2 regions of the Desulfosporosinus sp. BICA1-9 genome follow, and region 2 is predicted to be linked to the other one. Evidence: riboswitches for the same ligand, from Rfam matches in the RefSeq annotation. Region 2 holds a riboswitch; the other holds the start of a gene.
What was found. Region 2 has a riboswitch for lysine ahead of dapA (4-hydroxy-tetrahydrodipicolinate synthase). Riboswitches for the same ligand answer to the same signal wherever they lie in the genome.

Region 1 (4,208 bases), on a different contig from region 2:
ATGGATACGATAAACCACTGCGAATTGGAATTGTCGGAGAGATATACACGATTCTTGATCCGTATTCCTCCATAGGTATCGAGGAAGAGCTTGGTCGATTAGGCGTGGAAGTTGATCGTTCAATCTATCTTTCGGGGTGGGTGGGGAGTCATATCTTTCAAGGTCTAGCTCCGGGATACCGGTCAATAAAATCTTATCCAAAGCATGCTAAACCCTATTTGCCTCATTTTGTAGGGGGACATGGTCGAGAAACAGTGGGAGCTGCAGTGAAGTTCGCTCGGGAAGGCTTTGATGGAATCATTCAGATTTTTCCGTTATCTTGTATGCCTGAAATTGTGGCTGCAAGCATTTTACCTAAAGTTCAAGAAGCCTACAAGATACCTATCATGACGCTAATTGTTGATGAACATACCGGTCAGGCGGGAATACAAACCCGTTTGGAGGCATTTGTTGACCTTCTGGAAAGACCGCGCTTGCTGCAAGGAACTCAACAAACAAGAGAGGAAGTGTTAGGCGTTGGGGGAAGATAAATTCTTTCTAGGTGTTGACGTTGGGTCAGTAAGTACTAACATGGTCTTGCTGCGCCCAGACAATACTTTGCAAGAGGCACTTTATCTAAGAACACAAGGACGCCCTATGCAAACGATCCAAGAGGGAATCAAACTCTTGAGATCTCGAATCCAGAATTCTACAGAAATCATCGGAGTGGGAGCTACAGGAAGTGCGCGTCAGCTAGCGGCAACGTTACTGGGTGCTGACGTCGTAAAGAATGAAATTACTGCTCATGCTGTAGCAGCTTCAAGGGTTAATCCTGAAGTGCAAACCATCCTTGAAATCGGCGGTCAGGATTCGAAAATCATTATCCTGCGAGATGGAGTGGTTTCTGATTTCGCCATGAATACCGTGTGTGCAGCTGGAACAGGCTCGTTTCTCGACCAGCAAGCGGCCAGGCTGGGTATTCCCATTGAAGAGTTTGGACCACTAGCCCTCCAATCAAAAAACCCAGTTCAGATTGCTGGGCGCTGCTCTGTCTTTGCGGAATCTGATATGATTCATAAACAACAGTTAGGGCACTCGCTGCCAGATATTTTAGCGGGACTCTGTATGGCGATGGTCAGGAACTACCTGAATAACGTAGGTAAAAATAAAGACATTAAAGGACCGATCTTCTTTCAAGGAGGGGTGGCCGCCAACCCCGGAATACGTAAAGCCTTTGAAGAAGAATTAGGGCAATCAATTATTGTACCAGAACATTTTGGGGTCATGGGCGCCTTAGGTGCTGCCTTCTTAGCGCAAGAAAAAGCTCTAAGTCGACCAGAAAGTCAAACTGGCTTTCGCGGGTTACAGCTTGCTGATACACAATTTCAAGCTAAGAGTTTTGAGTGTTCTGGGTGCGCAAACCGTTGTGAGGTAGTTGAAATTATGCAAGAGGGAGTGAGCTTAGCAAGGTGGGGAGATCGATGTGGTAAGTGGTCTCTTACTGTCGAAGCTAGCAGTGACATTGGTTTAATTAATCAGCAAAGGGAACAACGAGGAGCATAAAAAATTGCTTAGAGATAATTGGAGTGCCTTACCCAAAGCTCTTAAAGTTTATAAAGAAGTTAAAGAAGATATTGATGTTTGTCGGAATTCCTGTTAAAATTAATGGATGGAAATTCATAATACCTCATCTCTTTGGGGGTGTGGTAGAGGCGCGGATGACAAGAGTACCATGAAGAAGGTTGCGAACACCGATGAATTCATGGGAAAGGGAAATTCGCCGAAGCCCAAAAAGGCGTGCTTTTTGGTGCTGGGTCTGTAGTAAAGAACTGCAGGACTGTCACACGATGCTTTTGATCTTATCATCGTGTGGAGAACTACTCACAACAGGAGAAGAGGGTCATTGTTCCGTGCATCTTGTATGGCAACAGAGGACCTCCTTCTGTTGCCATTTTTAATTGATGTAATAATTTATTTGAGAAACGGGAGGAAGAGAAAATGAGGCTGCACGGCACACAATTAATTAATGAACAGGGGCATCTTGAAATTGGCGGTTGTGATACAGTAGAATTAGCCAAACAATTTGGAACCCCTTTATATGTCATGGATGAAGCCCATATCCGGGATATTTGTCGCCAGTATTATAGTTCGTTTGTTGAAGGTTTAGATAATACAGAGGTCATTTATGCGTCTAAAGCATTTTCCACCTTGGCTATGTGTCGAATAATTGAGGAAGAAGGATTGGGGTTGGATGTTGTCTCAGGAGGAGAACTCTATACAGCCCTGCAAGCCAACTTTACAGCTGGACGCATTTATTTTCACGGAAATAATAAATCTCGAGAAGAATTGACCATGGCCATTAAAGCTGGTGTGGGACGAATTGTAGTGGATAACTTTTATGAGATGAGCGTGCTCAATGATTTAGCTGCAGAACTAAACCAACAAGTCAACATCCTTCTTCGTGTGACACCGGGGATCGAAGCCCATACCCATGAATACATTCAGACGGGTCAGATCGATTCAAAATTTGGTTTCACCTTATCCGACGGTACAGCTAATCGAGCCTTAGATTTAGCTTTATCCTCTTCTAACTTGGTGCTGAAAGGGCTTCATGCCCATATTGGATCGCAGATTTTCGAATTAGAATCTTTCCGGCATGAAGTTCAGGTCATGATTGAGTATATGGCAGCTATGCACATGCGTACTGGTTGTCTTCTCCAAGAGTTAAATCTTGGCGGAGGCTTTGGAATCTATTATGCCTCAGGAGATGATCCTGCTCAAATTGCAGATTATGCAAAAACAGTTCAGGATGCTCTAGAGGAAGCTTGTTTAAATCAGAGTTTTCCTCGTCCTAAAATTATTGTTGAACCAGGTCGTTCAATTGTGGGAACGGCTGGAACAACAATTTACACCATCGGATCCAGCAAAGAGATTCCTGGAATTCGGAAATATGTTGCCGTCGATGGAGGTATGGCCGACAACCCCAGACCTTCTCTTTATCAAGCTCGCTACGAAGCGGTTCTTGCCAATCGCGCCAATGAAGAGGCGGCTGAACTTGTTTCTATTACTGGAAAGTGTTGCGAGTCCGGAGACATGCTGATTTGGGATCTTGATTTGCCAAAAGTCCAGCCTAGTGATCTACTGGCTGTTTCGTCGACGGGTGCCTATAACTATTCCATGTCCTCGAATTACAATCGCCTTACAAGGCCTGAGGTAGTTCTGGTAAAGAACGGTCAAGCAGATGTGATTGTCAAACGTGAAACCTATTCAGACTTACTTCGAAATGATCGTTTGCCAGAGCGTTTGAAGTATCTGCAGATGGCAAGTCGATAGTTGTATAAAGAGGAAAGAGGACCCGTACGTGTTCAATTCACGCTACGGGTCCTCTTTTTGACAATAAATCAGATATGGCTTCGAACCTCGGACCTTAATTTTTGGGGACGTACTATGATTAGATCCAGAGCCACTAAAATAAGGGTTGCAATTAGAATAAGGGCTAACCCTTTAGAAGAGACCGTCGGTGCATAAGAATAGGCTGGCATTGAATAAGAGGAGAAGGTCAACTGTGGTGAATAATTCATAGGAGATGGAACGATGTATTGAGCTTGCGGTGAATAGGGCGAAGGATAGTAATAATAATTGCTTTCTAGTGGCGGGACATAGTTAGCAGCATAATTTGTTGGGGAGGAAAGCACGGTGTTTTGGTGGAAGAGGCCAGGATTTCTCAATACAGGAGTATAGGCACGGAAATTTCCGCGGGAATAGCCATGGTTCAATGATAGTCCCCCCCTTTTATCATCTATCAAAGCAAGTTTATGACTCACTTAGTTAGCCTAAATAAGCAAGAAGTAAGGTTTACACCAGTATATGTAAAATTTTAACATAATGACAACTGTGATGGAAAAATAACATTTCTAGATCGGAATTTCATTTTCCAAAAACAATTTACTCCCAGTCTCCTAATTTAGAAGAGAGACATTTTTTTATATTTTTTATGGTTAGCCGGAATATTTCAAGGCAGAATGTTTGATGCTAAAGGAAAAGCTTTGGAATGGAGTGGATTCGGATGTACGAGAATAAGAGGTATGTGCAGAAGATTTTCCGGATCTTAAAATCCTATAAAAATAGCCTCTTAATTGGATTTTTTATAGGAGTCAGTTTGGTTATGGTTGTTGGTTTAGTAGGCCAGGTTCTAGGAAAAGAAAACAAACCACTTAGTCATGTAACTG
Region 2 (4,208 bases):
TCTAGGGCTTCGATAAACCTCCAAGTAGAACCCCTAGTTCATGATTCACATTCCAACGTCAATCTTCCTCACTATCTTAGGTCGATCTTTAACTTCTTTTTTGGCAACAGTATCTTGCATATAATACCAATAATGAATTACCCCAACCAATGGAACGAGTGGATATTTATAGTAATCTAAAAATTTTAAATATTAAGACATTTTTTTATAGACTATAGCATTATTTGATAAAATCTGACTAAGCATGACTTTGTTTTATTTACTTGTGCGTCATCAATAATGTGATTTTCAATTTACTCTATAAATTTTTCCTTTACCGTAAGAGGCCGCTCGATGATCTCGTAGGCGGTTTTGAAGATAGTATCGGCGGCTTCGAGGTGTGCTTGTAACAAAATCTCCTGCTTGCTCTTATAGTAATTTCAGATCTATACTTCATCAGATATAGTCGTCTTAATTCATCAAAGCCAGAATCCGGTTCTCTCAATAACACAGCAACTTCATTTAAAACTATCACTTGAGCAGATGGAATGTTTTTTACCTCCATGCTGGAATCCGAGGTAACCGGTGGTTGTTCCCAATAAACATGCTCATTGCCTAATACGGAAGCTAAATCATGGCAGAGTACACTGAGAATGGGATGTGCTCCCCACCATTCCGGAACACCATAACTAGAAGGATTTAATTTATCGTCCTTATACCGGAGCCATACATCTCCAGAAAACTCAAACTGTTCCGGAGAGAAGTCCACCATTTTCCTATCCGGATCAACAAGCAGCCAGCGCTGTTCAGGTTCATGCCAAACTTCGCAGATCACATGATAGATATGATGCTCCGGGTAAAGTTATTTGGTGAAACCATAACGAACCCGGACCGGGATACCCCGGTTCTTCAAAATAGAGGCAAGCAGGATCGAATGATACCTGCATGACAAAATTAACCGTTCTTCCGGTTTGCGGTTATAAACCAGGCCTGCCGAATTATAGCTGAGCAAGCCGTTCAAAATCGATTCTACAGTGGGATACTTCTCATCTTCATTTTTTCTTTCCGGCGGCATTTGCTGACGATAAAGCGGCAAATCAGCAATAGGATGAATTAACTGGGATTTAATGAATTGGCAAAGCTCCTCGAGAGAATCAGAAATTCCTGCATACATTTTTTCCTTCGAACCTGGATCGGTATAGAATCCGTAGCGTTTATAAAATTCCAACATTAACCTCTCTCCTTGTTTTTACTCACCAAAAATTAAATTGCAAAAACAAATACACTAAAACAGATAATTGGAATTTAAAAACAAATTCCATAGTTAAAGACAATAAGATTGCCCTCCATTTTAAAATTGTGCAAATTTGAACTTTTATAGCTTTCTACAAAATTTAACCAATTCCTTTAGAAGGCTAAATATTTTCTCATAAAGATGCTGTAAGATTTACTTTTCGGTAACGGAGGATATATCAAGGCCTATTAGAGCAGTTATGAAAACATGGTGATTCTCCTTTCATGTTGAAAATAGCTAATGACGGAAGCTATTGATAGTGTTTTTTTCGATTTCGTGTGTCAAGACAGACGATCGTCGCATTACAGATAAACACTCACCTTTTTACTCAAAAAGGTGAGTGTTTATTTAGGGGCTGGGATAGACTTAACAAGGAAGTGTATTGACTGGCATCAGTTGATGGATAAAGGCTATTAACCTTTAATTTGGCGGTATAAATCATCTAGAAAAGCTTTTTCTTTTTCGATAGCATCGACCAAAGGTAGTCTAACTCCGCCAGCCTTAATCCCGTGATACTTTAACAGGTATTTGATCGGTACAGGGTTTGTGGTAACGAAAATTCCCTTGAACATGGGAAGAAGCTTCAAATGCCATTTCAAAGCCGTTTGAGTATCCCCCGCAAACCACGCGTCGAGCATGCTTCTCATTTCGTCACCAATGACGTGTCCTGCAACGCTGATGATACCAGTGCAGCCCAAAGCCAGCATCGGCAAAGTTTGAGAGTCATCGCCGCTATACATGGCAAAGTTCTCAGGCAGAATGCGTTTAAGTTCGCTGACCTGATCCATCATTCCGCACGCTTCCTTAAGTGCTGTTATGTTGGGAATTTCGCTGAGTCTGAGCACAGTTTCCGGGAGCATATTGACGGAAGATCTACTCGGGATATTGTAAAGCATTAGTGGTAGCGGGGTCGCAGCGGCTATTTTACGGAAATGCTGATATAAACCCTCTTGTGACGGTTTGTTATAATAGGGTACGACCGCCATCAGCCCGTCTACTCCGACTGCTGCAGCTTTTTTGGCTAACGTTACACTTGCCTCAGTCGTATTTGAGCCTATTCCGGCAATTACGACAGCCCGTGATCCAACGGTCTCTTTAACCACCTTGAATAATTCGATTTTTTCTTCAGTTGAAATTGTCGGAGACTCCCCAGTTGTCCCTGCGACGACAATACCATCATTCCCATGTTCAACCAAGTGTAAAGCTAAATGCTTTGCTTCTTCATAATCAACCTCTAAACACTCATTCATGGGTGTGACCATAGCAGTTAGAATTCTTCCAAATGACATATTCCCACTCCTTACTTCTTATTACTCTTAATATAATTTTGCTTTATTAGAGCGTCTAACTTATCAGCTTAGGTTTTATCAGTATCCAGCCAGATTAGTTCTATTTAAGGACAACCCCCACCAACTACGATACGTTTGCCATGATAACCTCCATACTATGTGTTAATTTTTGTTACAAAACATAAAAAACAAGGCGTAGATTAAACTAACGCCTTGTTTTAAACAAAATTAAATAATTAAAAAAATTAATAATTAAATAATGCACACAAAACGATAGCTCTTCACCGAAAAACGGTGACAATTCAAGGACTCTTAATCCGGGAACCAGGCATGGATTTAAGAGAAATCCACCCTTCGGAGCCATCCCCTTTCGCTAAGGATCAAAGGTTTCTCTCCAACCTCATCTTAGCTACTCTTGTTTGACCCACCTCTATCTTCTGTTATTCAACTAGTTTGATTATAGCGAAAATCAGCATGATGTGCAATCGTTTATTTATTTAATTTGGTGTATACTTCCAATAGATCATTATCCTATTCAGTAGGATCAGCGATACACTAACTCCTAAACTAAAGACCAGCTTCTTGTACTTGTGGAACCTGATACAATATTATAAAGGTAATCTACCCCTTGCTTAAAGGGATATTTCTCAAATTACTCCTGATGATCTGTCGTAAGTCAAGAAAAATGCTAATACAGTTATAAACCCTTAGATCACAAAGGGATGGGTCTGGAATGAAGTAGAACCAGAAGTACCTTCTTTGTATTCTCATTCTAGAAAAATTAAGACTATCAGGAAGGCCATGATTTATTAGATAAAGGGGGTCCAAGATTGAAGTATACATCCGTTAAAGTTGCTAAATTTATAAGACGGCCAAATAGATTTATTGCTCATGTGATAGTTGACAATAAGGAAGAAATTGTTCATGTTAAAAATACGGGACGGTGCAGAGAAATACTACAGGAAGGAACTACGGTGATTTTGGAAGAAGCAAAAACCTCGATGCGGAAGACAAAGTACTCAATTATAGCCGCATATAAAGGAGATGTCCTGATCAATATCGATTCACAAATCCCCAATATGGTTGTATATCATGGTATAAAGGAGGGGAAAATCAAGGAAATTCCTTATGTTACAAAGCTGTCCAAAGAGATTGTATACGGTAATTCAAGATTTGATTTGTACTTTGAAACTAAAGATCAGAAAGGGTTTATAGAAGTAAAAGGAGTAACACTTGAAACCGAAGGTATTGCCATGTTCCCAGATGCTCCTACTCAGAGGGGCTGTAAGCATATTTATGAAATGATCAAAGCTGTTGAAGAAGGGTATGCAGGTTTCATTTTCTTTCTCATCCAGATGAAGGGCATAAAATATTTTACACCTTATGAGTTAAGGGATCCGGACTTTGCTAAGGCGCTGAAGCTTGCAATTGAAAAAGGAGTGACGGTCCTGGCCTATGATTCTATAGTCTATGAAGACGAGATAACCATAGGAACTCCGGTAGAAGTTCGTTATTGATAAACGAAACATTATTTATTAAAATTCATACTACAACCGAGCAATTGAATATTGGTCCTTATTCCCTCGTCCCAACTGCATCCTATTTCAACTTAAAGGCAAGAATATCTCCACCCGTACCCCACGCTT

Region 1: another riboswitch for lysine. It lies ahead of lysA (diaminopimelate decarboxylase); the one in region 2 lies ahead of dapA (4-hydroxy-tetrahydrodipicolinate synthase).

Annotation. Positions count from the first base shown of each region.
Region 1 covers NZ_JUEE01000206.1:8,662-12,869, reverse strand. The annotation lists gene JL57_RS25475 (acyl-CoA dehydratase activase-related protein) at 1-530, shown strand, start outside; gene JL57_RS25470 (acyl-CoA dehydratase activase) at 517-1,542, shown strand; lysine riboswitch at 1,679-1,867, shown strand; gene lysA (diaminopimelate decarboxylase) at 1,978-3,312, shown strand; gene JL57_RS25460 (hypothetical protein) at 3,381-3,755, opposite strand; gene JL57_RS25455 (LCP family protein) at 4,046-4,208, shown strand, end outside.
Region 2 covers NZ_JUEE01000199.1:13,499-17,706, forward strand. The annotation lists gene JL57_RS35455 (hypothetical protein) at 314-814, opposite strand; gene JL57_RS35460 (hypothetical protein) at 842-1,210, opposite strand; gene dapA (4-hydroxy-tetrahydrodipicolinate synthase) at 1,687-2,562, opposite strand; lysine riboswitch at 2,829-3,003, opposite strand; gene sfsA (DNA/RNA nuclease SfsA) at 3,393-4,079, shown strand.